Regions from separate parts of the Blautia sp. DFI.1.216 genome, predicted to be linked through region 1. Evidence: riboswitches for the same ligand, from Rfam matches in the RefSeq annotation. Region 1 holds a riboswitch; each other region holds the start of a gene.
The links. A riboswitch is a leader RNA that binds a small molecule or an ion and turns the genes downstream of it on or off. The one in region 1 is predicted to bind cyclic di-GMP.
Positions count from the first base shown of each region.

Region 1 (8,429 bases):
AGAGAAAAGTAATCGCAAATAAAATGGGAATCAGCTGAAGCAGTCGTCTGAATGCATATTTTCTCATTTGATTATCTCCATTTTATAATTTTTGAAAATTGTACTCCTAATTTGCCACCGTTCAGTTTAACAAAAGCAAAAATAGCCCACAACCCACCCTGGGGGTTATAAGCTATTCTTAATTTGAATATCTACCGTCATTTTTGGAATAGGTTTTTTTTATATCAGCAATAATTTAAAACAACCATCCCATTTTGTTCTAAACTATGTTATACTACAAGAGCTGTCGAACCTCCAGCAGGAAGGAGGTGAGTTTCATGGAAGCAATTTTTACTTCATTTCTTGTCTCTGTCATAGCAGGCGTAGTTAGCTACTACATATGCAAATGGCTGGACAGCGGACATTAGACAGCAACAGTCTAAACGGAACAGCTCTCCGTAACGAGCAAGAAAGCCCTCAGAGCGGCAACTCTGAGGGCTTTCGTTTCGCTTCATGGAAATTTCACTTCATTTCTTAGCTACTATTAGTATATGCAAAATAAGTTAAAAAGTCAACTGCAATTTTTATTAATGCTTCGGCAATTAATGCTTCGGCAGTCTGCTCTTTAAAAACTCCACAAGCTCTGCCACACTCTCATCCATTTCTTCTCCTTTGTGGAGTATAAAACCAAAAATCACTTTACTGTCTCCAATATCCAGAGGGATTCCCGGTGTAGTTCCTTCTTTGTTTTCTGACAGGTAACTTCCGCTTATATTTGCCACCTTACTGTTCTTCAGCATTTTTTCCATAATATAATCACTGTTGGTCAGCACGGAAATATCAATATCCTTCCATTGGAATGCATCCTCTTTTACAGCACCGATGTCAAAAAATTCATCCTGATAATTCTGTATAAAACGGACGTCCTTCAGATCTTCCAGTTCTACCCTCTCTTTGCCGGAATTGTAAAGCTCTGTCAGCCCTCCCGGATACAGCATTACATCTGTTTCATAGATGGGTTCAAAATACATTTTGTTTTTTGACAGTTCATACAGGAAATTTTCCTTCTGCTGACTGAGGATATATACAAAACCAATGTCATCCATATAATCCCGGACTCTTTCCATTACGCTTTGTACGCCTGCTGTTGTTACCTGGAAATGGTACTTTTTTTCATAGGTTTCATTATAAAAATCCACAAACTGATTGGCAAACCAGGAACTGGGATTTAGAGATATCCTTATCCATTTTGTCATTCCGCTGGAAGCCATATTTTCCAGAACATTTACTTCATTTATAATTTTCGACGCATATTCATACATCTTATGCCCCTGTACTGTCAGTCTGATTCCTCTTGGCAGCCGTTCAAAAAGCTGCATTCCCAGCGTATCTTCCAGTCCCTTGATCACCTTGCTGACACTGGGCTGTGTAGAATACAGATTTTTCGCAGCATCACTGAATGAACCAGTCTGCGCACATACTACGAAATACTGTAATTGTTTTAAATCCATAAAGATTTTATCCCTCTTTCTGTTTTTATCCGCCATTAACCCTTTTTTCTATTTTGAGTTTTATCTTCATACATTCTGTGATCTGCCATAATGCGGATTTCATCGATCTTCTGGCTGTGTTCCGGATAAATAGCATAGCCACAGCTTGTATCCACGCTCAGCAGACGACCCTCTATATCAAAAGGCCGGTCAATGACACTTTTTATTCTTCTGACCATCATCTCACAGAATTCATCATTAATATTGCCCTCCTCAATGATCAGGGAAAACTCATCTCCACCGATGCGGAAGGCATAGTCTGTCTTCCTGATACATTTACACAATCTCCGGGAAACCGCCTTCAGCAATCTGTCCCCCATGTCATGTCCATAAGTGTCATTAACAGGCTTAAACCTGTCCAGATCCAGATAGAACATGGCAAATTTTTTATGCAGCTTTCCATTTCTTTTTAATCTTTCGGAAAGATAACGCTCATTATAAAGTCCTGTCAGTGCATCCGTATTTGCCAGCTTCTCAAGTTCATGCTTCTGCCCGATATCCTGAGCGATCAGCATTACTTTGGACAGTATACTGCCTTTCCATTCCACAGGTATCACTGACATTACTTTATAAGAAGATCTGTCAAGAGTAGAATATTCAAAGGTATACAGATCATCCTCAGACATAATAACTTTTCTCAGATGTTCCGGTGAAAGCAGATCATCCATCTGTATATTTATCTTTTCCGTAAGTACCACATACTCTCCGGACATACGCTGAAGAAGCTCCCTGTAATCACCTGTAGGATTATAATAAGACTCATTGTTCATCTCATAATATTCGTATATCCCGCTGTCCAGATCACAAACTGCAAAACGCTCTACAATCCTGGTTACTCCCTGAATAAGCTGGTCCATGGCGATGTTCTGCTTTAACATCGCTCTGCATTCTTTTTCCGTATTTTTCGAATCCGTCACATCACGAAGAAAAATCATGGCGTGTCTGACCTCTCCGTTCTCATCTGTATCTCCCTCCATCACTACATTCCGGATAATACGCAGCTCTCCGTCAAACACTGCTTTGCATTCCTGACTGAGTTCCCCGGTAATTTTTCTGAGTTCCTTCATAATATATTCCCGGTTGTAAATCTGCGCAACCGCCTCTTTACTCTCAGGACAGACATAATTATTAAGAAACATCTGTATCAGTTCATCCCATGTCCGGCTTTTGTTGAAAATTTCCTGAAGCGAGCCCTTTACTTTCATAGATTCAAATGTATTTTCCTGAAGATCCACATAATATTCACACAGATTCATATCTGTAAAAGCCCGGTGAAAAGCAGCTTCCCTTGCTTCCTGATTCCGGGCAAAGTGATCAGATCTGACAGATAATACCCAGATTGGCCGTCCTTTATTATCCCTGGCATCTGCCTTCACAATCCTTACCGATATTGATAAACCTTTACTGTCTGTAAGATACAAGGTGTGAGAACCCTGTAAATCATGAAGTCCTTCCGGTGAAAATATATGCTTTTGCTCATTACAGACCACACTGAGCATAGAGCCGTCTGATGCTTTCATAAATTCATCAAGGTCATCCCACCCCAAAAGCTGCAGAAAATAGTTACTTACACTCCAGATTGTCAGCTTCTCATCATAATAACCGGCGACTGTTCCCACCGGATCATTCTGTTTCAGTACATATTCAATAGCTTCCTGAACTGAAGGATTAATATCCGTATCTTCATTTGCGACATATATTTCAATCTTATTCATTTTGTTAAGCATACACCTATGCTCTGACATGATATTCTCAACCTTTCTTTAAAATAAAAGAGAATAATGCCCGCTACAATACAACAAGACATTACTCTCTGTATAAATGCAACTGGCTGCCATTTTACAGGCCCTTTAGCTTTGCGCCGCAGCCTTTCGACTGTTTTGCTGATACTGTATCTGTGGAATTATACAGTTACCTGGTGTGCCAACAAGTTGATTTCTCGAAGAATCAACTTGTCGGCACACTGGTTTATTCACAGACACATTATATATATTATATTTTTCATTTCTTATTACTGTTTACCATTAATATTTCCTGCACCGCTGTTTATTTGTTACTGTTTACTCCGTTCTCAGTAACATTTATATGCTTTGTAAATCCAAATAACGACTTGCCTCTTTCAATCGTCAGGTCAGTTAAACACTAATTGCAATATATTATTTGCATATCCCCTGAATAATGTCAACTGCTATTTTCCTTATTTCACAAAATTTATTCCAGATTGCAAACGACATACATTACATTTGTCATAATTAATCCTCTGAAATATTAAGACAGGTCCGTATTTTACGGGATAACGACCAACTATAATAACTCCATACAAAAACAGATCCAATATCTTATAATCAAAGATACAGGACCTGTTTTTATTATCTGAAATTCAGCCTGCAAGATTCAGCATTTTTAATAAGAACAGCCAGCTCAGGCCATAATAGGTAATTACTGCAACAAGGTCATTCACTGTTGTGATCAGCGGACCTGATGCTACTGCCGGGTCAATATTGATCTTCTTAAAGAACAATGGAATACAGGTGCCTACTGCACTGGAGATCAACATAGCCAACAACAGTGCCACACCGATACATCCGGATACTGCATAGGAAAACAAAAGTGTTTTTCCTTTAAACAGATAAATATACAATCCAATCAGCGCAAAAGACAGAATTCCAAGAAGTCCGCCATTACACAGACCAATTCTCATTTCCTTCCACACAAGTTCCAGTTTCTGCTTACCTGTCAGAGATTCATCCATCAGCACACGAATCGTCACAGCCAGAGACTGGGTACCCACATTACCTGCCATATCAAGGATCAAAGACTGGAAGCACATAATAATCGGAAGTGCAGTCACCACCTTCTCAAAAATTCCTACCACTGAGGAAACTACCATACCAAGTCCCAGAAGAATAATCAGCCAGGGCAGACGTTTCTTCATACTTTCTTTCAGTGGCTCCTTTAAATCCTCTTCTGCTGTCAGACCGGCCAGCTTCGCATAGTCATCACCCATCTCATCATCAACCAGGTCAATGATACTGGCAGATGTGATGACACCCAGAAGCTGATTATCGTTGTCAAGAACCGGAATAGAATCCTCAGAATAATCTTTCAGTTCTTCGATACATTCATCAATATTTTCTTCCGCATATACATATGGATAGGAAGTCACCACCAGATTCTCAAGCAGATCATCCCGTCTGGCAATGATCAGTTCTTTCAGATTAATGGCCCCATAAAATTTCTGCTGCTCTGTCACTACAAAAATAGTGGAGATATTGTCATTTTTTGCAGCCTGTTCGATCAGACTGCTCATTGCCTGCTTAACTGTCAGTTTATCTGTGATCACAATATAATTTGTTGTCATGCGGCTTCCGATCTCATCCTCATCAAAGGATGCGATCATCTCCACATCACGTCGAACCTCAGGTTCAAGCAGATCGATCAGTATTTTTTTCTTTGTTTTTTCAACTTTATTTAATACATCTGCAAGAGCATCTGTCTCCATTCTGGATAAAATGGCTGCTGCTTTTTTCACATCCATTTCATTCAGATACTCTGCTGCATTCTCCTCATCTGTATATTCAAAAATATCAGAAAGCATATCTATATCCAGGATACGGTACAGCTTGCACCGCTCCTGTACAGTCAGTTTCGGCATTACATCTGCCAGATCATTCTCATGATAATCCTGCAGCCTTTCTCCCATAACGGCCGGAGAGGTGTTGCTGCGGATGATCTTCAGAATTTCTTTGGAATAATCCTGTACTCTTTTCTCCATTCTTTCATCCTCCGTTTTTTTGCATAAAAGCACACCAAAAGAAAGCAGTCTGTTATTTATTACATTTTACTGCCATTTCTTCCATGCTTTTTCCAGCACAATAAACCGCAGGGTATCAAACCATAACCTGCTATTCATCCGCTGTCCGTAACTGTCCGGCATCTTCGCCGGATCATTACTGCTCAATATGTAATTGCATGATTCGGGGGAATTTCATAAATACAGGATAAGAAATGAAAAAGACATCCGATCTTCCACATACAGAAACTGTCAGATTACAGACAGTAAAAAACTCCTATTTTATATGCATACATGGAAAATCCTGAAAATATATGACTACAGCAGAACAAAAACGGCTGCTATACTCATATACTCTTTTTAATTCAGATCCTGTGCTACTACTTCGCCCATGAGAATCGCAATTATCCATTCTGTTCCACCTGCCTTTTCTTTAAAATTTACGATTTCGGATATCAGACCCTGTTTTCGGGAATCTGATTTCTAACAGCAAATTTTATGCTGTTCCCTATTTTGAAACAGCATTTTTAAAATTATTTTCAATTTGCACAGTTATTGTAACCGCCCAGTAGAGAAAAAGCAACCCTGTTTTCTCATTTTTACATTAATTTTTGTTAATGTTAACGATAAGTTTGCTTCTTTTATTCCTAAATGATAGAATATAATCAGAAATTTGCAAATAATAAGATTATTGCCATAAACATGCAAGACTATAATTGATATTCACAGGAGAAAAAATATGTCATTTATCAGTGTATTTGATGTTATGGGGCCGAACATGATCGGTCCTTCAAGTTCACATACCGCAGGTGCGGCGCGTATTTCCTATCTTGCCCAGAAAATGATCGAAGGCCCGTTAAAGAGAGCCGACTTCATCCTGTACGGCTCTTTTGCAAAAACTTACCATGGTCACGGTACTGACCGAGCTCTGCTGGGTGGTATTATGGGATTCTCTACTGATGATATGCGCATCCGAAATTCTTTTGATATTGCTCATGAAAAAGGTCTGAAATTCTCTTTCACTCCAAATGAGCAGGAAACAGATATTCATCCGAACACCGTAGATATCTGCATGGAAAATGAAAAAGGCCAGAAAATGACCGTACGCGGCGAATCCCTTGGAGGCGGCAAGGTCCGCATTGTGAAAATCAATCACGTACAGGTAGACTTTACAGGCGAATACAGCGCAGTGATCGTGATTCACCAGGACACTCCTGGCGTTGTAGCCTATATTACCAAATGCCTGAGTGACCGTAATATCAATATTGCATTTATGCGTCTGTTCCGTGAAGGCAAGGGGGATATTGCTTATACAATCGTAGAATCTGACGGTAAACTTCCTGAGAATATCGTTCCTGCAATCCGTGAGAACCCGAATATTCATGAAGTTATGATCGTACAGATGTAAAGAAAGGAGGATTTTTATCATGGATTTTAAAAATGCAAATGAACTCTTAGCACTCTGTGAAGAAAAAAATCTTCCTATCTCAGAGATTATGCGTATCCGTGAGATTGAGCTTGGCGAAACAGCCTCTGAGATTGTAAATAAAAAAATGATACGAGTACTGGGAATTATGAAAGATGCTGCTTTCTCACCAATCAGACAGCCGGTAAAATCTATGGGTGGTCTGATCGGCGGCGAAGCCAGAAAGCTGAGTCTCCACGCTCAGGAGAAAAAAGGTCTCTGCGGAAATCTGCTTCAGAAGGCAATTACTTATGCTATGGCTACACTGGAAACGAATGCCTCCATGGGGCTGATCGTGGCCTCTCCTACTGCCGGTTCTGCCGGAATCGTACCGGGGCTGATGCTGGCAATGCAGGAACATTATCAATTCTCTGATGAAGAGATTATACGGGCATTATTTAACGCAAGTGCCATTGGTTATCTGGCAATGCGAAATGCAACTGTTGCAGGTGCGGTAGGCGGATGCCAGGCCGAGGTAGGGGTTGCATCTGCAATGGCTGCATCTGCTGCTGTAGAGCTGATGGGAGGTTCACCGAAAGAATGTACTTTTGCTGCATCTACTGTTCTTATGAACATGCTTGGTCTGGTATGCGATCCGGTCGGCGGTCTGGTAGAATATCCATGTCAGAACAGAAATGCTGCAGGTGTGGCAAACGCTATAATTGCCGCAGAAATGGCTCTCGCAGGAATCCCGCAGTTGATTCCTCTGGACGAAATGATCCAGACGATGTTTACCGTGGGCAAAAAGCTTCCTGCAGAACTGCGTGAAACTGCTATGGGAGGATGCGCTACTACGCCATCTGCATGTAAAGCATGCCATATATGCAGTTAACAGGCTGACAAATAAAAAAACTGTCTCTGTAATGCACCTATTTTCTACGTATAATGTGCATATACAGGACAGTTTTTTATTATTTTTCCAGCTTTGCCAGCACTTTTGATGTAAAATGTGTATCGAAAAACTGAACAAAAGGTCCGAATCCAAATGCACTGACCAGTGTTCCCAGTCCGACGATTCCCCCTGCAAGCCAACACACCAGTGCACTGATCGCATCATTAGATACTCTGCACCAGAAATACGGAATTTTCGGCCATTTCTCTGTCATGATCAGAGAAATACTGTCATATGGTGCAACTCCCTGTTTCGGAAGCTGGTACATGGAAATTCCAAGGCTTGTTATGATAACTCCAATAAATACGGTAACCACCTGCATTGCCATCTGATCCGGTGCATCGATCACAGATGTGATCAGGTTATAGAAAAATGTAACAAAATATCCAAGAAATAACGCATTTATGATCGTTCCCAATCCGATAAGCTTTCTTCCCCAGATAATTTCTATTACAAAAAATCCCAGATTCAGAAGAATTAAAAAACGGGCATATTCAATTCCCACACATTCTGCCAGTGCCATGACCATTCCGCTGAAAGGGTCATTTCCAAGACCGGAAAGTTTAAAAATTGCAATTCCCAAACCAAGGATTATATTTCCAATCAACATTACGACCACATACTTCCAGTTTATTTTTCTGATCCATTCACTCATCTTTTTTTCCTCCGTAAAATTAACTCTTTCTATCATATCAGACAGTAAAATACTTTACAATATTCTTTCTGTAAATTGTTTTCCACTATTTTATT
Region 1 is NZ_JAJDML010000049.1:13,462-21,890, forward strand. Features, by position in the region: gene nikB (nickel ABC transporter permease) at 1-67, opposite strand, end outside; gene LJE11_RS15340 (LysR family transcriptional regulator) at 582-1,490, opposite strand; gene LJE11_RS15345 (sensor domain-containing diguanylate cyclase) at 1,526-3,244, opposite strand; cyclic di-GMP riboswitch class I at 3,349-3,424, opposite strand; gene mgtE (magnesium transporter) at 3,910-5,304, opposite strand; gene sdaAB (L-serine ammonia-lyase, iron-sulfur-dependent subunit beta) at 6,062-6,730, shown strand; gene sdaAA (L-serine ammonia-lyase, iron-sulfur-dependent, subunit alpha) at 6,750-7,619, shown strand; gene LJE11_RS15365 (YczE/YyaS/YitT family protein) at 7,699-8,334, opposite strand.

Region 2 (8,429 bases), on a different contig from region 1:
CGCCTGCAGGAGTAAACTTGATCGCATTGGACAAAAGATTCAGCAGTACCTGATTCAGCCTGGTCTTGTCGCAATAAACATCCTCATTGGTAACATCCATGACATCCATGTAAAGCTCTAACTGTTTCGCATGGATCTGTCCGCTGATAATGGTTTTCAGATCATGAAGAACCTCTGACAGACTGACTTCCGTCTCTTCCAGATGGATTTTCCCGCTCTCAATACGGCTCATATCCAGGATATCATTGATCAGTGAGAGCAGATGATTACTGGAGGAAAGAATCTTACCCAGATAATCCCGAACCCTTTCTTTATCATCAATGTTGCTTACAGCCAGTGTAGTAAAACCAATAATCGCATTCATTGGTGTACGGATATCATGAGACATATTGGAAAGGAAGGTGCTCTTTGCCTTGTTTGCAGTCTCCGCAGCGCGGACCGCCTCAGAAAGGGCCTGATTCATTTTTCTATCAGAGGTACGATCTGACAGAACCAGGATATATTTCTTTTTTCCGTTTACCTCGCTGCCCATTGCAACGTTATGAAACCAGCGGTGTTCTCCTGTTTTCTGATGAACATATTCAAGATCCCATTCCTGCTGCTCATGAACCTGGATTTCTTCCAGATACTTCTTCTCCGGATCTTCAACGTCCCCGGGATGCAGTTTCCCAAGGACACAAATATCTTTACGAATCTGTTCTACTGTAATTCCCAGCAGTTTTTCCACATTGGGACTGACGTAATCTGCCTGATATGTTTTTGCATCCAGCATCAGGAAAACGTCATCTACATTCATTGACAGCTTTTGAAACAATTCGTCCCTGTACAGGATCTCCGTATCCTTTCTCTTCAGGTTTACCCTGTTTTTCCGGAGAATAATTCCAATAAAAAGACCGGCAATACACACCGCTACTGCACTTACAAGCAGCACAGTGCTACGCTGCAGAACATTCATACTTGCATTGACGATATCAGCCTGGACAAGTCCCAGAAAGATCCAGTCCTGAGGTTTGGATTTCTCATAGACCAGATAGTAATCCTCTCCATCCAGATTTATCAGCATTGCATCTGTATGTCCTTCCTTAAACTCTTCTGAAAGCTTAAGGATCTCTTTTTCAGACAGAGTAGAATGTTCTCTCAGAATCCCAAAGAAATTATACACCTCTCCCCATGCCTCAGAAGAATGATCCACAACAACACGGCCATCCGGATGAACCACATAACTCTGGGCATTTCCATTGAAAGCAGAAATATTCAGCACATTTACGATATCAGAGTTTTCATAGGCAATGGCAATGGCATCATATTCAAAGCCCTGATAACTTCCATGAGGCCTGGGAGTGGCAAAAACAAGGAGCTGGGATTTTCCGGGAACTGTTGCATTGGTTATCACATCATTTCCCTGCCGGATCTCATCTTCAATATTTTCCTGTAATCCCAGATACCCGGTTTCACCTGTTACCATCTTATAGTTCCCGTCCGCTGACAGGAAATAAAAATCTAAAAAGCCTGCATCTTCCTGTGCTTTCTCTATATACTCACGAATTTCACTTTCATCGGAAGTGTTCTGCAGATATTCCCCCCATATATGGAGATAAGTCAGATTCTTATTTGTCAGCTCACTTAGCATATTATCAGACTGATGAAAAATTTCTGTCAGGTGAGAAACACTTTCCTCATAAACAGTCTTCGATACAAACCCCAAATATTGGAAAACAGTCAAAAGGATTCCAACAAATAGGGCAATAAGAACTGCTGCATTCCATCGTTTTCTCACAACCCGTTTCTTTCTGTTTGTATTATGATTCTTAACATCCATTCTTCTCACCTCAGAGTAATGTAGTCTTCAGGCTCTGCAAGAATGGCATTACCATCTGAAACATATGTTGTCCAGGTATCTTCCACAGAGGTATCCCCTCCATCAAATACAATATTTTCCTCTGCCGGATAAGCTTCCATATATTGTGGTGCTGCAAGGCAGGTCACAGTAAAAGTATCCTTGTCCTGAATCTGTTTTCCATTCTTTGAAACTTTACTCAATGTATAACCATTATCCGTTTCCCTGATTTCTACAGAAATACCACTGAACACAGGCAGAGAGCCACGGTTAAAGGGGATAAAGCCTCCCTGGTAGCCTTCTACGAAGTTTCTGACCGTTTCCTTCAGTTCTGCCCCGCTCATCTCACTGCTGTAAGCGGAAAGCTCGTTTGGCATAATCATGTTGCCTGCCATTTTTTCTGTATAACCGGCCTTCAGTACATTTCCTGTAAAGCTGTTTCCTGTTGCAATCAGCACATCCGTCCCATAAATACCACGCAAAGTGTTTGCCATAACAGAATAGGCTTCATTGCCTCCGCTGGTATGGAAACGATTGGAATAAGTTTTCTTTGAATCCAACACAATATCCTCAGAAGTGGATTTTTCTTCAAGAAGCTGGGAATTAAATGACTGATAAGCCTGCTCTGCATTATATTCTCCTGAGATCATCTTAGACACCACATCCCTAGAAATGGAAAAAAAGTCATTTGACGCAATACGGATATACATATGGTTTTCTTCGATCACAGGTTTCACATCCTTCAGATATTCCGTAAGCCGGAAATCCACATCCTGGCTATAGCTTAACAGATCCTGCCCATCATAAATGATCCGGTTCTGCGCATCCTCTGAAAGCATTGTGTTCAGTACCTTCATTGCTTTCTGCCGACGTGTTTCATCCTTTGTCAGGTCACGGTTTAAAGCTATCTGGAAATATGGTGTAGTCATCAGCCACTTTTCGCCGTTCTGCTGAAAGAATGGCAGGAATGTTGTGTTAATGCCCTGATCCTGGAACATTTTTACACCGGCAGAACTGCCGAAATACATGGCAAGCTTACCACTTTTGTACATCTCAACCACATCATCATAATTCATATCCAGATCATCCTGGCTCAGCCCTGTATCCTGAATAAACTGCTCCATACGTTCAAAAGCCTCCGGCCAGACGGTACTGTCCAGACCTTCTCTCTTTGTATTGTCCGGGTCACTGTAGATGGTACGCCACTTACGTCCATCCCCAGAAGACAGCTCTGATGCAGACAGACCCTGCAGTGTTTCCATACAGGTATAATCATAGTAATAGTCTGCAGTAAACCCACGGATACCCACCTCATCAAATGCCTGGCAGGCAGAAACGAAGCTTTCATAATCCGTTGGAAGAGGAATATCATACTTTTCAAAAAGATCTTTGTTCACTACAAAGCCATGGGCATCTGCACACACAGGAAGCCAGTTTACGCTGCCATCCTGATTTTTGAAATTGTTAAGGTAGGTATCATAGACAGCACCTGCAGCATTGGTTGTGGAAAGATCCATCAGACTGTCCTTCAGGGGGCTTGCATCATGGAGGGAAAACCTGCAGCAGGTTATAATATCCGGCAATCCGCCGTTTTCATTCAGAAAACGATAGAAATCCAGATCATTATTGCCTACTACAAATTCAACGTTGATATCCGGAAGCTGTTCCTGGATGTATGGCGCATATTTTTCATACAGCTTTGTGCTCCATAAATACACTGTGATGGTTTCTGCATCTTCTTTTTCCGCACTTTTCCCGCCGCAGCCAGACAGAAGTGATACGGCTGTCACCATCGCCAAAAGCACAGAAACTAACTTGTTCCATTTTTTCTTTTTCATTATAACTTCTCCCTCTGATCGCGTTTTACTAACTCATTGATCACTTTTACTAATAATTTCCCATCAACAGGCTTGGCAATATGTTCATCCATTCCTGCTTCCTTTGCTCTCATTTTGTCCTCAGTGAACGCGTTTGCTGTCATGGCAATGATCGGTATCACTTTTGCATCCTCTCTGTCCAGAGAGCGGATCATCTTTGCTGCTTCATATCCATTCATGACAGGCATCATAATATCCATAAGAATAGCATCAAATTCTCCAGGTCTGTTTTTTCTGAATATGTCAACAGCCTTCTGTCCATTCCATGCTTTTGTCACCACAGCGCCTTCATTCTGAAGCACAAATTCTGCAATCTCCATATTCAGCTCATTATCCTCTGTCAGAAGAACATGGAGTCCATGGATAGAAGTTTCCGTTTTTTCTTCAGCTTCAGTCCTGTCCTTCATATCTGTGTCAATCCGGAATGGAATCCGGATCACAAATGTAGTCCCTGTGCCTTCTTTACTTTCAAAGGAAATGGTTCCGCTCATTTTTTCCACCAGTTTTTTTGTGATTGGCATTCCCAGCCCTGTTCCGGCGAATTTTGTGCGGCTTCCTGCATGTTCCTGTGCAAATGGTTCAAAAATGCGTTTCTGGAATGCCTCTGTCATTCCAATTCCGGTGTCTCTGCAGACAAATTCCAATGTGGTCATTGCTGTCTGTTTCGATGGGATTTCCCGACAGCTGATATAGACATATCCGTTTTCTTTGTTATATTTCACCGCATTAGACAAAATATTCATTAGAATCCGTTTCACATGCACCGGACTTCCAATAAGATTCCAGTGTGTAACTTCTTTCTCTTCCCAAATGATCCGGATATTCTGCTCTGTAGCCATATGTTCGATCACACCCAGTATTTCCTCAGAAATACTGTTCAGATTAAATGGGATTTCTTCCAGAACCACTTCATCTGACTCCAGCTTGCTCATGTCCAGAACCTCGTTTATCAGTTCCAGCAACAGATGAGATGCCTCTTTGATCTTTGCCCTGCATTCCGTCTGTTTCTCCATATTGTCTGCATAATAGTCTGCCACATTGATCATGCCGCAGATTCCATTGATCGGTGTCCGGATATCATGGCTCATTCGCTGCAGAAACTCGGTTTTTGCCTCATTGGCTGCTTCTGCTTTTTTTGCTGTTCTCAGAAGTTCTGCTTTATATTTTTCATCTTTTTCCTGTTCCTGTTTCCGGTGTGCCAGATCCGCTCTGTAACCCCAGAAGCAGAATATACCGAATATGAGTAAATAAAGAAAAACGACAGCTGTTACACTTAGCGGCAGGTTACGGAATACTTCCGTATCCGGAAGATAGGCATAAATATAATAATCCCGCTGCTTCAGCATGATTCCATAACATCTGGTTCCTTCATTTTTTAAATGAAAAATATGCTGACTGTCTGTATGCTCTTTCATTGCCTGGACAACCTGATTGCCGGCAGTATCCTGTCCCAGCAGGCTTTCATCGTTGCTGGCAACGATGGTTCCCTTATCTGCAACAATAATCGTTCCATCTTTCTGAGTGCTATAGCCATTTAAAAGGTTCTGTATTGTCAGGGTATAATTTCTGACAAATTCCGGAGATGTGTAATAATAAATTGCAACCATACCTGGTGCATCTTTTCTGGCACAGGCTGCAATGTCGATACGTGATCCGTCTTCTCGGTCAATCCGTTCCGAATAAGATCTTTCTTCATATCCGGTAAAATCCATGATAATGTCTTTTTGCAGATAATCTGTGATCTCATTGGTCAGAGCCTCATCCATGCTGTATTTGCAGACTGTCTTTCCCTCTGCATCCAGCACAAGGATACCATCCACCCAGAGGGTCTGCAGATTTTCTTTCAGAAACTCCTGGCTTAACCGGCAGCCGTTTTCTGTTTCCATGTCGATATTCGTACTCATCTGTCTGGCACTTTCAATGGCGCGGAGGAGACTTTTAGATTCCGAAGCTTCATTATAATGGGTGTAGGTGGAACACTGCACTTTGACATAGTTTACAGTTTTCACCATCCTGTTCTCTGCTTCCTTTTTCTCTGCCTGAAAAAAGTAATACAGGGAAGCTGCAGTCACACAGATTCCAAGCAGAATGCCGAATATCCAGAATCGCTTTACTTTTATTCTTCTCCTAATATCCAAGATTATCCACCTCCAGATACTTCTGGGGATCATCCAGATATTTTTTAATGATTTTCAGGGATGTGCCATCCTGACGCATTTCTTCCAGCGTCTGATCCATCTGCTCACAAATTCCTCTGTCATCCTCTTTTGCAAAAGCAACACCTATCCCGACCACCATCAGCGGATCTTCCAGGATACGGAAGCTTGCATCATAATCCTTCATGTACTGGACAATGGATTCCTCATGTGCAGCAACTGCATCTACATATCCTTTTCCCAGAAAGGTATAGATTAGTTCCCTGTGCCCAAGACTGATCAGATTGCCCAGTTTGGGGATCCTTTCATCTGTCCGGTTCAGAAAGATGCCTTCCGGTTTGGTTGTGGACTGGACGGCAAGGTTCTTTCCCTCCAGATCACTTAGTTTATAGATATCACTGCTCTCATTTACAGCAACTACCTGGCGGCTTGCTATGTAGGGTCCTGCCCAGCGGTAATCGTCAAGGCGTCCTTCCATGGAAAAACAGCCCATAATACAGTCGATCTCTCCGCTTTCTACCAGTTCTTTTTTCTTCTCCCAGTTGATCTGGACAACATCCACCTGATACCCCATTCTTCTGAAAGCTTCTGTAGCCAGTTCCACATCAATTCCTGTGGGGATTCCATCTTCATTCAGATAATTGTATGGCGGATAACTGTCACTGCCCAGGGTGATAACGGGCTTTTCTCTTTCTTTTTTAGTAACATCTGCATTTTTGCACCCTGCCAGGGCAGTTGCTAAAATTCCCACAAGCAGAATGCCTGCAATCACTCTTTTTCCTTTCATCTTTTCTCCATTCCTGCTGTTCTTCTCTATTTTCCATCAAATTTAACCGAATCAGGTAAGTCCCCTGCGGAGGTTGCGAATATCCGCTTGAAGACAAAAAAAAGTTCCTTGTAAAAAATTTTACAGGAACTTTTTCCATAATGCCCATTTAACATTTACCTTTTTTTATTACTGAGGCATGATGCAACCGGCTGGCATGGCCAGATTTCAATCTGACTTTAGCTCCTTCTGGCTTTGCGCCCCGGCTTTTCAACCGGTTTGCCAATAAATGCCATAAAAAATTATTTTTATTATAGCACTCATACTATATCATGTCTATAAGAAAATATGTTACTGTTCACAGCAACACGCTTCGCAGGATATTGCCAGTGAACAGTAACGAAAATATACCTCTTAACATACAAATCCAGCTTCCCATCAAAACTTAAGAGAAATTTACCGGAATGAAACTCCTTCATCAACCGGCCATGATTTTCTAAGTGCCCCATAGGAGATCAGAAAATTCGCAAGCCATCCGGCCGGTACAGCAAGCCAGACAAATGCAATTCCATAACGCGGTGCAAAAATCAAGGCAACTGACAGCCGAATGGCAAGGTTTACCATATTGGCAATGAGAAACGGCCGCATAATTCCAAGTCCACGAAGAACTCCATCTGTTGCCATCTTAATACCCATAAAAATAAAGAAATATCCCAGCCATTTCATATAATCCCCGGACACCTGATATGCCAGAGCGGTTCCATCTTTTCCAAGGAATAAGGAAGAAATTGGGGTGTGCAGTGTTTCAATGACTATGAAAGCAAGGACTGCGAAACACAGATCTAACACCAGTGCAGCGTGATATCCTTTTTTAATACGTTCAATTTTCTTTGCTCCAAGATTCTGGGAAACATAGGGCGAAACCGCATTTCCAATGGATACAAATATCAGTGAAAAAACATTCTCTACTCTCATGGTTGCCGCATAACCTGCCAGCGCCTGTGTACCGAAGGGATTTACAACCGCCTGTACGATCATCATACCAATTGACACTGTGGATTGCTGAAGAACCGATGGTACTGCAATACGAAGCATGGAATGTAACTCCTGCCTGTCAAACCAGTTAAAGCGGCTTTTATATCGACGCATCCGGTTAAAGAAAATCAAAAGCGAAAACACTGCGGAAATCCCCTGCGCAATGAGAGTTGCAAGGGCGGCACCGAACACACCCAGCCCTAAACCTGCCACCATCCAAAGATCCATAACAATATTCAAAACAGAAGAAAATATCAAAAGGCCCAGCGGAATCTTCGATTCACCGATGGAATTGAACATCGTTGAAAGGATATTGTACATAAACAGAAAGGGAAATCCCACAAAATAAACACGCAGATACAGTACCGCTTCATCCAGTATGTCAGCAGGTGTTTGTAATAAACTCATCATAAAATGAGAAAAAACAAAGCCAAAAACCCCCAGAAGTATACTCAGAATCAGAAAACTGATCAACGATGTTGACACAATTGTTTTCATTTTGCTATAATTCTGAGCTCCAAAATAGCGGCTCACAAGTACACCTGCTCCTACACCGGCTCCCAAAGCCACACAGATGAAAACATTGGTCAAAGCGGCACAGGCTCCAACTGCCGCAAGTGCAGAGGATCCCACAAACTGACCTACGATAATGGAATCAGCCATATTATATACTTGTTGAAAGAAGCTGCCCAGAATCATAGGCATTGCAAAAACAGTCAGTGCTTTAAGAGGGGCATCTGTGATTAAATATTCATCTT
Region 2 is NZ_JAJDML010000042.1:21,035-29,463, reverse strand. Features, by position in the region: gene LJE11_RS14375 (hybrid sensor histidine kinase/response regulator) at 1-1,819, opposite strand, end outside; gene LJE11_RS14370 (ABC transporter substrate-binding protein) at 1,825-3,675, opposite strand; gene LJE11_RS14365 (ATP-binding protein) at 3,675-5,858, opposite strand; gene LJE11_RS14360 (substrate-binding periplasmic protein) at 5,842-6,657, opposite strand; cyclic di-GMP riboswitch class I at 6,837-6,930, opposite strand; gene LJE11_RS14355 (MATE family efflux transporter) at 7,093-8,429, opposite strand, start outside.
Region 2: linked by a shared signal. The riboswitch ahead of LJE11_RS14360 (substrate-binding periplasmic protein) and the one ahead of LJE11_RS15345 (sensor domain-containing diguanylate cyclase) in region 1 are both predicted to bind cyclic di-GMP.

Region 3 (8,429 bases), on a different contig from region 1:
TGTAATCAGAGGGTCACAGGTCTCCGTTTCACTTCGGTCGTTGCAAAACGAGTGCCGCTGGCACTCAGCAACCTCTGCTGAAGGACTAACCGCCTACCGTTATGATAGCACCCATGTTTCGATTATAACAGTCAAGGTGGGAATCTGCAACCGGAAAGTTGACAGCTCATGAAAAATCGGCTGTGATACCATTTTGATACTAAAAAATGAAGAGAATAGAAATATAGCTTGGAAAATCCGCAATACAGGACAATATAGACACGAAAATCATAGAAAATAATGAGATTTTAAGAACCTCACAAACGTAAGATACCCCGGAACCGTAAGGTTTCCGGGGTTTTTCTGTTTTCTATGTTCTTTTGTTATTTATGCTGCAGACACACCATTTTCACCTGTGCGTGTCTGGTTCTCTGCGCCGGAACGGCGGATCCCTGCAAAGATAGAGCCGGCAATATTATGCCATACACTGAAAATAGCACCTGGAAGTGTTGCCAGTGGATTGGCTGCAAAGTTAGCTGCTGCCAGAGAAACTGCCAGTCCGCTGTTTTGCATGCCGACTTCAATAGCTATAGCTGTTGTCCGTGTATATTCTACATGGAAAATTTTGGCTGCAAGGAGTCCAAGCATCATACCACAGAAATTGTGGATTGCAACAACACCAAGGACCAGAACTCCGCAGTTTAAGATTTTCTCTGCATTAACGGCCACGATTCCGCCAATGATCATAACAATGGCAACAACAGAGATCAATGGCATGACATCTGAAACTTTATCTACATGCTCTCCTGCAAGTGTACGAAGAAGGATTCCAAGAAGTACAGGAATCAGAATTACTTTTACAACAGACAGTACCATTGCCCAGAAGGATACTTCCACCCAGGCACCTGCCAGAATGTACACAAGAAATGGAGTCATAACAGGAGCAGCCAGAGTGGAAACAATTGTCATTCCTACTGAAAGTGCAACATCACCGCCTGCAATATAGGTGATCACATTGCTGGCTGTTCCACCAGGACAGCATCCCACAAGGATCACACCCAGAGCCAGATCTGCAGGAAGATTCATGACTTTGCACAATACCCAGGCCACGACTGGCATAATCGTATACTGTGCAACTGCGCCAATGATCACTTCCTTTGGTCTGGAAAAAATTGCACGGAAGTCTTCCAGACGTATGGTCAGTCCCATGCCAAACATGATCACACCCAGAAAAACAGACGTATAATTTGTCATCCATGCAAATCCATCCCTCCAGAAAAAGGCAAGGCATGAAAAGGCAATGATGATGATTCCAATATATCTGGATGCAAAACTGCTGATTTTTTCGATTTTCTTTAAAATATTTTCCATATATTATACCTCGTAGCTGAAGTTATCGATCAGTCTTGTTTTGCCAATATAGACAGCCATTGCTACGAGAACATTATGATCTGCTTTTTCCACAGGCTGCATGGTAAGTGCATCTACCATGGAAACGTAGTCGATTTTTGCCAGAGGCTCTTTTTCGATCACTGCACGCATTTTGCCGAGAAGTTCTTCTGCGGAAATGCCTGCGTGGATGATTTCCTGTCCGAGTTTTACGGATCTGGACAGACAGAGAGCAGCCTTTCTCTCTTCATCGCTTAAATATGTATTTCTGGAGGATTTTGCCAGTCCGTCCTCCTCACGGATGATTGGGCAGCCTACGATCTCTATATCAAAATTCAGATCCTGGACCATCTTGCGGATGATGGCAAGCTGCTGAGCATCCTTCTGTCCGAAATATGCTCTGTCCGGGGCTACAATATGAAACAGTTTGGTTACAACTGTGCACACACCCTTGAAATGGATAGGACGTGTTTTTCCACAAAGTGTTTCAGATAATGTATCGATACTTACAAATGCATGGGGATCATGATACATTTCAGAAGGTTCAGGGCAGAAGATCAGGTCTGCGCCAAGACTCTCACAGAGTTTACTGTCTCGCTCGAAATCTCTTGGATATGCCTCAAGATCCTCTGTCGGACCAAACTGTGTTGGATTGACAAAGTCAGACACAACTACAATGTCGTTCTGCTCTCTGCATTTTTTGATCAGACTTGCATGTCCCTCATGAAGAAATCCCATTGTTGGAACAAGACCTATAGTTTTACCTTCTTTTTTCCATGCTTTGATCTGTTTTTTTGTTTCTTCTACTGTTTTTGTTACCTGCATTGTTATCTCCTCTTTCTCGGTCAATGGACCGGTATCATAGATTTTGAGATAGCCTCTTTTCTGAATTCACTTTCATCTTATGATAGTCTCTAACCTGATATCAATGTTTTCAGGCCATGTCTTTCAGCAGACCATGTTTCTCATAATTGGTCACTCTGCTGATCTTATTCTCTTCATCTACAAATACAACTGCAGGCTTATGAGTACGTGCCTCTTCAGGCTCATACCCTGCGTAAGCCATGATGATAATCTTGTCACCTGTGCTTACACATCTTGCTGCTGCTCCATTCAGACAGATCATACCGCTTCCGCGTTTTCCGCAGATTGTGTATGTCTCGAATCGACTGCCGTTGTTCACATCTACAATCTGAACTTTCTCATATTCCAGTATTCCGGCAGCTTCCAGCAGTTCTTCATCCACAGTAATGCTTCCCACATAATCCAGTTCGGCCTGGACAACAGTTGCTCTGTGGATTTTTCCTTTTAACATTTCTATTGTCATCTTATATAGTCCTTTCCTGCGGGAAAAATCAGAGTCATGCAGCTCCATAAAAAGGAAATATACCTTTATGATCTGCAAAAAAAGCGCATCAGGATACACTTTGACCCTGAAACGCTTCTGATTGATTCCCTGTATATTGAGTCCTGTTTCTGATACATAAAATATGGCTTGTTATTCCATAGATTAGGGGAAATCTGATTTCCTGTATCATAAATACCGGCTCCTATCTTTTAAAATTACATACATCCTTCCGTTTCCGCTTTCGGGTTCCGGCTGGCTGTTTTTATATAAGATTCCAGTGATTTCAGCCAGAGTATAGTTTTGAGTCCAAATACTATCTCTGAGTGGTATTATTACATCTGGTCGGTTATTTGTCAATAAATTGTTTATCTACTGTTCACATACAACTATCCCAAATCCCGAGACGATAAAACATAATTGATTTCTGACAGACAGTTTGCTAGAATATATCTATGAAAAGAGAGTAGTGTGCCGGGCGGATTCGGTTAAATAAGAAATGGAATAAAGTATATTATGGATAATTATGAAAAACAGGTATATACGGGAAGAAAGTTGTTTCTAAAGTATGATCAGGATAAGCTGATAGAGAAATATGGATTGAAACATGATGAAGAATATCTGTATTTGAAATATATCGGAACAGAATATCGGATCGATCGCGGAAATGGTGCCATTGAATATGTTGCGGATGATGAATGGACGGATTGCAGAGAATATACAATTGTTATGACAATTTATGATTTTCTCTGTTGCTCCGGACAGGAAGTACTGCCGCCTTTGACCGGGCAGTGGCAGCCTGTGAGCAGGTTTGTAACTGCCGGAAGCAGTCCGTCAACAGCCCCCTTTGTGGAAAAGTATGCAAAAGCATTTTCAGGAAAAGTGGAAGAGGTAAAGCAGGCCTGCACCTGTCTGGGGGGAAAGCAGACGGAGCGTTTGGCAGGGGCGGATCTGACATTTGAAATGCCTGTTCTTCCGGGTTTTTCTGTGTTGCTTCAGTTCTGGGATGGGGATGAAGAATTCCTGCCAAAGATTTTACTGTTGTGGGATAAGGTATCGTTATCATATCTTCATTTTGAGACAACCTATTATCTTCAGGGAGATCTTCTGAAGACTATACTGCAGACCATCGGCTGAATACATTGCAGCCGGTCATTTGGAGGGCGGTACGCAGTATCTGAAAGCTGAACACAAAAGAGGGAAAGAACCGGATGAACTTGTCACTGCGAGAATTGAAGTGGGGGATCAGATGGAGCTGTTGTTTTAAGAATATGGAATAATCAATCTATAGCAATCCTCGTAAATAATGCATTTAAGAGGATTGCTATAAGTACAAATGAGCAGAAAACAGTAATGTCAATGTTGCGTGGAATTCGGAAGTAGGAGAACAGTTCGAATATATAATCGGCTGTTCTTTTTTTAGCGTTAAAGCGGCGAGGTTTTTCTTGTGTACAGTGGAATGTAGGAGTATAATGAAATCAATATTTTGCATAAATTTACAATCTGTAATAGAACGACGATCGGCAAAGCAGATGAAAGTCTGTGACGCAAAGCTACAGGGCCTGTAAAATGGCAGCCAGTTGCATGAAATGATGTGCGCTGTCTGTGAGACGGTGTTTTTTTATGTTATAGGAAATTACTCCGTAATGTTCCTATAACATAAAAAAGACCTCCGGGCAGGATCGCACTGCGACGGAGGGGAATTATGTCGCTGAAGCGACCCTTCGCAGGCGAAGAATCCTGCAAGCAGGGATGTTATTTCATAAACGGAACCATAATGATTTTATCGGAGAAGAGAGAAAAATATGAAAATCAAAAAAGTACAAAGTGCATGTCTTATTTTGGCATGTATAGCGGCAACAGGACTTATAGGGTGTGGGAAAACAGATGAAACACCAAAGAAGCACGAAGCAATTACTTTTATGGCTCCTTATCTGGAAGTGGACAATTTTATAGAAGAAGTGCATAAAACATATCCAGAGATTGAGCTTGAAGTAGTCCCGTACAGCGGAGCAAATACAACAACCTGTCTGCAGAATATGTTAGAGGCAGATGATCTTCCGGACATCTGCACACAGACTTTTTATAAGCCAGATGTGGTGGATGTCAGTGATAAGATGATTGATCTCTCAGGATACGATTTTACAGATAATTATGTGGAATCACGTCTGAAAGATGTATCCGATGAGGGTGCACTTTATATGCTTCCATCTTTGTACAACTGTTATGGAATCACCTATAATAAAACACTGCTTGAGAAGCATGGCTGGAAGCTGCCAACATCTTTTACAGAGCTTGAAGAACTTGCAGACAAGGCAAAAGAAGCAGGAGTTACGTTATGTATGGCACAGATTCAGTATCCTGGTTCAGCCTTCCAGTATATATGTAATATTGCGGATGCGGGATTCCTTGGTACTATGTCTGGAAAGCAGTGGCAGAAAGATTACCTGTCAGGAAAGGCAAATGTCAGTGACACGGAAGGCATGATGGACAGCATGGAATATATCCAGAAATGGAAAAATCTCGGTATGCTTGACTGCAGCAACAGTGATCCGGTAGATGATAGTAAAACAAGAGAAGCTTTTATAAAGGGAAATTCACTGTTTCTATTGGGACCACAGAATGGCATTATGGAATCAGAAGATACAACGGACAAATTTGGTCTGATGCCATACCTGTCTGAAGATGGAAGCAAGAATGTATTTATTTTAAATGTAAACCGTTTTTATGGATTGAATAAAAAGCTGGAGAATGATCCTGAGAAACTTGAAGATGCATTAAAAGTCATGAAGGTGCTGTCTACGGTAGAAGGAACCAGTGCCCTGTATCCGGACAGTACATTAAAAGCAGGACTGCTTCCTTTCAAAGATGCAAAGGCGGATGACACCTTCTATGCAGATATTTCGGATTTTATCAATGCAGGGAATACGACACCGTTTATTTATTCCGGATGGGAAAATACGATTGTAAATACCGGAACCAAAATGCTGGAATTCATGCAGGATAAGGCATCAATAAAGGATGTGGCAGATCAGCTGGATGAGGATCAGGACAGCGTGGTAAATAATCAGCCGGAAGTGATCACAACAGCTACAGAGGAAATTTCACAGGAAAGCTGTGCAAAGCTGGTGGGCAGATGCTTTGCCGAGGCAACCGGAAGTGACGTTGCTCTTATATCCCTTGGAACATGGATCAGTGGAAATGGTACGAACCAGAACAATGATGGTGTGAGCGGAAAACTGTATGCAAAGAATATTACAGACTATGATGTATGTATCATTCTTCCGACTGGCTGGTCACAGACGATTAAAACAATCAGGCTGACAGGAAAACAGATTCAGGCATTGTATGAAGAAGGTTATGATGCAGTTGGTACAGGCAAGAATTATCCATATATGTTGGTAAATCCTGAAGATATGGAACTGGAGGATGGAAAGACTTATCAGGTTGCAATTTCCGGAATCAGTGAAAAACTGGCATCAGAAACGGAAGTGACAGACAGTGGTGTTGTGGGTATGGATGCGGCAAAGGAGTTTTTTGGGCAATTTGAAACTTTAAGTGAAGCAGACGCTGAATGGAAATAAGCGGAGGAGAAGGATGCAGAAGGCAAAGAGTTACCGGAACTTAATATTGGGTTGTTGTATGACTGGTATAGCGATGTTTCTTGCATTCTTTTTCCTGTATCATACTTATATCCAGGATATTATCTATGAGGAACGATTAAACCAGATGGAAGAGGTTACCCGTCAAATGTTTCAAAATCTGGAGGATGTGATCGATTCCCATTGGAATCGGGTAACGGAAGAATGTAATTATCTGAGAGATGCAAACGTACAGACTACAGATGAACTCTGCAGACACATGAAAAAGAAATATGAATTATCAGCATATGCAGAGCAGAAGATTACGTTGATGGCAGTGGATTCAGAAGGCGGATATTATACAGAATCCGGAAACAAGGGACTTTTCCGGGAACTGGATTATTTTGAAGAAAGTCCTGAAAAGATCAGTTTTGTTTTTGATTCTATGACGGATAACCAGTCAAAGATGGTATTTCTGAATCGTTTGCCGGAGCCCATACATCTTCAAAATGGAGAAAAGAAAACTTCAATTCTCTATTTTGGAATTGCCCAGGACATGGAACAGCTAAATCCATATTTTAACTGCGAAGCTTATAACGGAAACAACAGTGTGTATGTACTGGATGATAATGGATCTAAACTGTTCAACAGCAATCAGGTGGAACTGATCAAGGGCCATAATGTATTTTCTGTTTTACAGAATATGAAGTATCTTCACAATTCTTCCTTTGAGAAAACAAAGGCGGAACTGGAGAAAAAAGACTGCAGTTATTCTAATGCAGTTCTGGATGGAACAGAATATTTTTACGGATTAAAAAGAATGGAAAATGCCGAATGGACACTTATCTTTCTGGTTCCGGCGGAGTATGTTGCTACGAATACATTAAAACTTGTCAATTTTGTTATGGTATTTATCGTTATCTTTACGGTTATCGTAGCTGCCTGTGTTATGATGGGGATTTCCTTTGTTATGTACAGAAATCAGCAGGAAGCAATCCGTTTGGAGCGGGAAAATAATGCCAAGCTGGAAACAGTGAATACAAAGCTGCGGCAGGCAAAACAGGCGGCAGAGGATGCTTTTCAGGTGGCACAGGAGGCGAACAGATCCAAGAGCAGTTTTCTTGCCAATATGTCTCACGATATACGTACTCCTATGAATGCGATCATTGGTATTACGTCCTTAATCAGACATGATGCCGGTGATAAAGGCAAGGTAATAGAGTATGCGGATAAAATTGATACTTCCTCACAGCATCTGTTAGGAATCATTAATGAGGTTCTGGATATGAGTAAGATTGAAGCAGGAAAAACTGTCTTCAAGTATTCTGATTTTTCTATTCCGGATTTTATACAGGAGATTGACACTATATTTCGTTCTCAGATATCTGAAAAGAAGCAGACTCTTACAATTACAAAAGAAAACATCAGGCATGAGTGGGTGAACGGGGATCAGGTTCATCTGATGCAGATTTTTAGTAATCTGCTGTCTAATGCAATAAAATATACACAGGAAGGTGGAGAAATTCAGCTTCTGGCAGAGGAATGTGAATCAAATTCATCTGTTTATGCAAAGTATCGCTTTTTAGTCTGCGATAATGGTATGGGAATGTCGGCAGATTTCAAGAACACGATTTTTGATGCCTTTACCCGTGCAGAAAATTCCCTGACAAATAAGATACAGGGAACCGGTCTTGGAATGGCAATCACCAAAAATCTGGTTGATTTGATGGGCGGAACCATTGATGTAGAAAGTGAACCGGGACAGGGCAGCTGTTTTGAGGTTTTTATGGATCTGAAAATCGCAGAAGAAAGATCTGTTTCTCCGGATTCACAGGCAGAAACAGAAGAGCAGGATGGCAATATCCTGAAAGGAATGAGATTTCTGTGTGCAGAGGACAATGAGCTGAATGCGGAGATTCTGACGGAACTGTTAAAGATTGAGGGCGCGGAGTGTACGATTTGTGAAAATGGTCAAAGGGTTCTGGAGACATTTGAACAGTCTGTTCCTGGTGACTATGATATGATCCTGATGGATATACAGATGCCTGTCATGAACGGCTATGAGGCAACGAAGGCAATCCGCAGAAGCTCCCATGAGCTGGCAAAGACAATTCCGATTATTGCCATGACTGCCA
Region 3 is NZ_JAJDML010000044.1:3,500-11,928, forward strand. Features, by position in the region: gene LJE11_RS14560 (bile acid:sodium symporter family protein) at 367-1,350, opposite strand; gene panC (pantoate--beta-alanine ligase) at 1,354-2,193, opposite strand; gene panD (aspartate 1-decarboxylase) at 2,303-2,695, opposite strand; gene LJE11_RS14575 (DUF3786 domain-containing protein) at 3,230-3,850, shown strand; cyclic di-GMP riboswitch class I at 4,226-4,301, shown strand; gene LJE11_RS14580 (ABC transporter substrate-binding protein) at 4,519-6,297, shown strand; gene LJE11_RS14585 (ATP-binding protein) at 6,311-8,429, shown strand, end outside.
Region 3: linked by a shared signal. The riboswitch ahead of LJE11_RS14580 (ABC transporter substrate-binding protein) and the one ahead of LJE11_RS15345 (sensor domain-containing diguanylate cyclase) in region 1 are both predicted to bind cyclic di-GMP.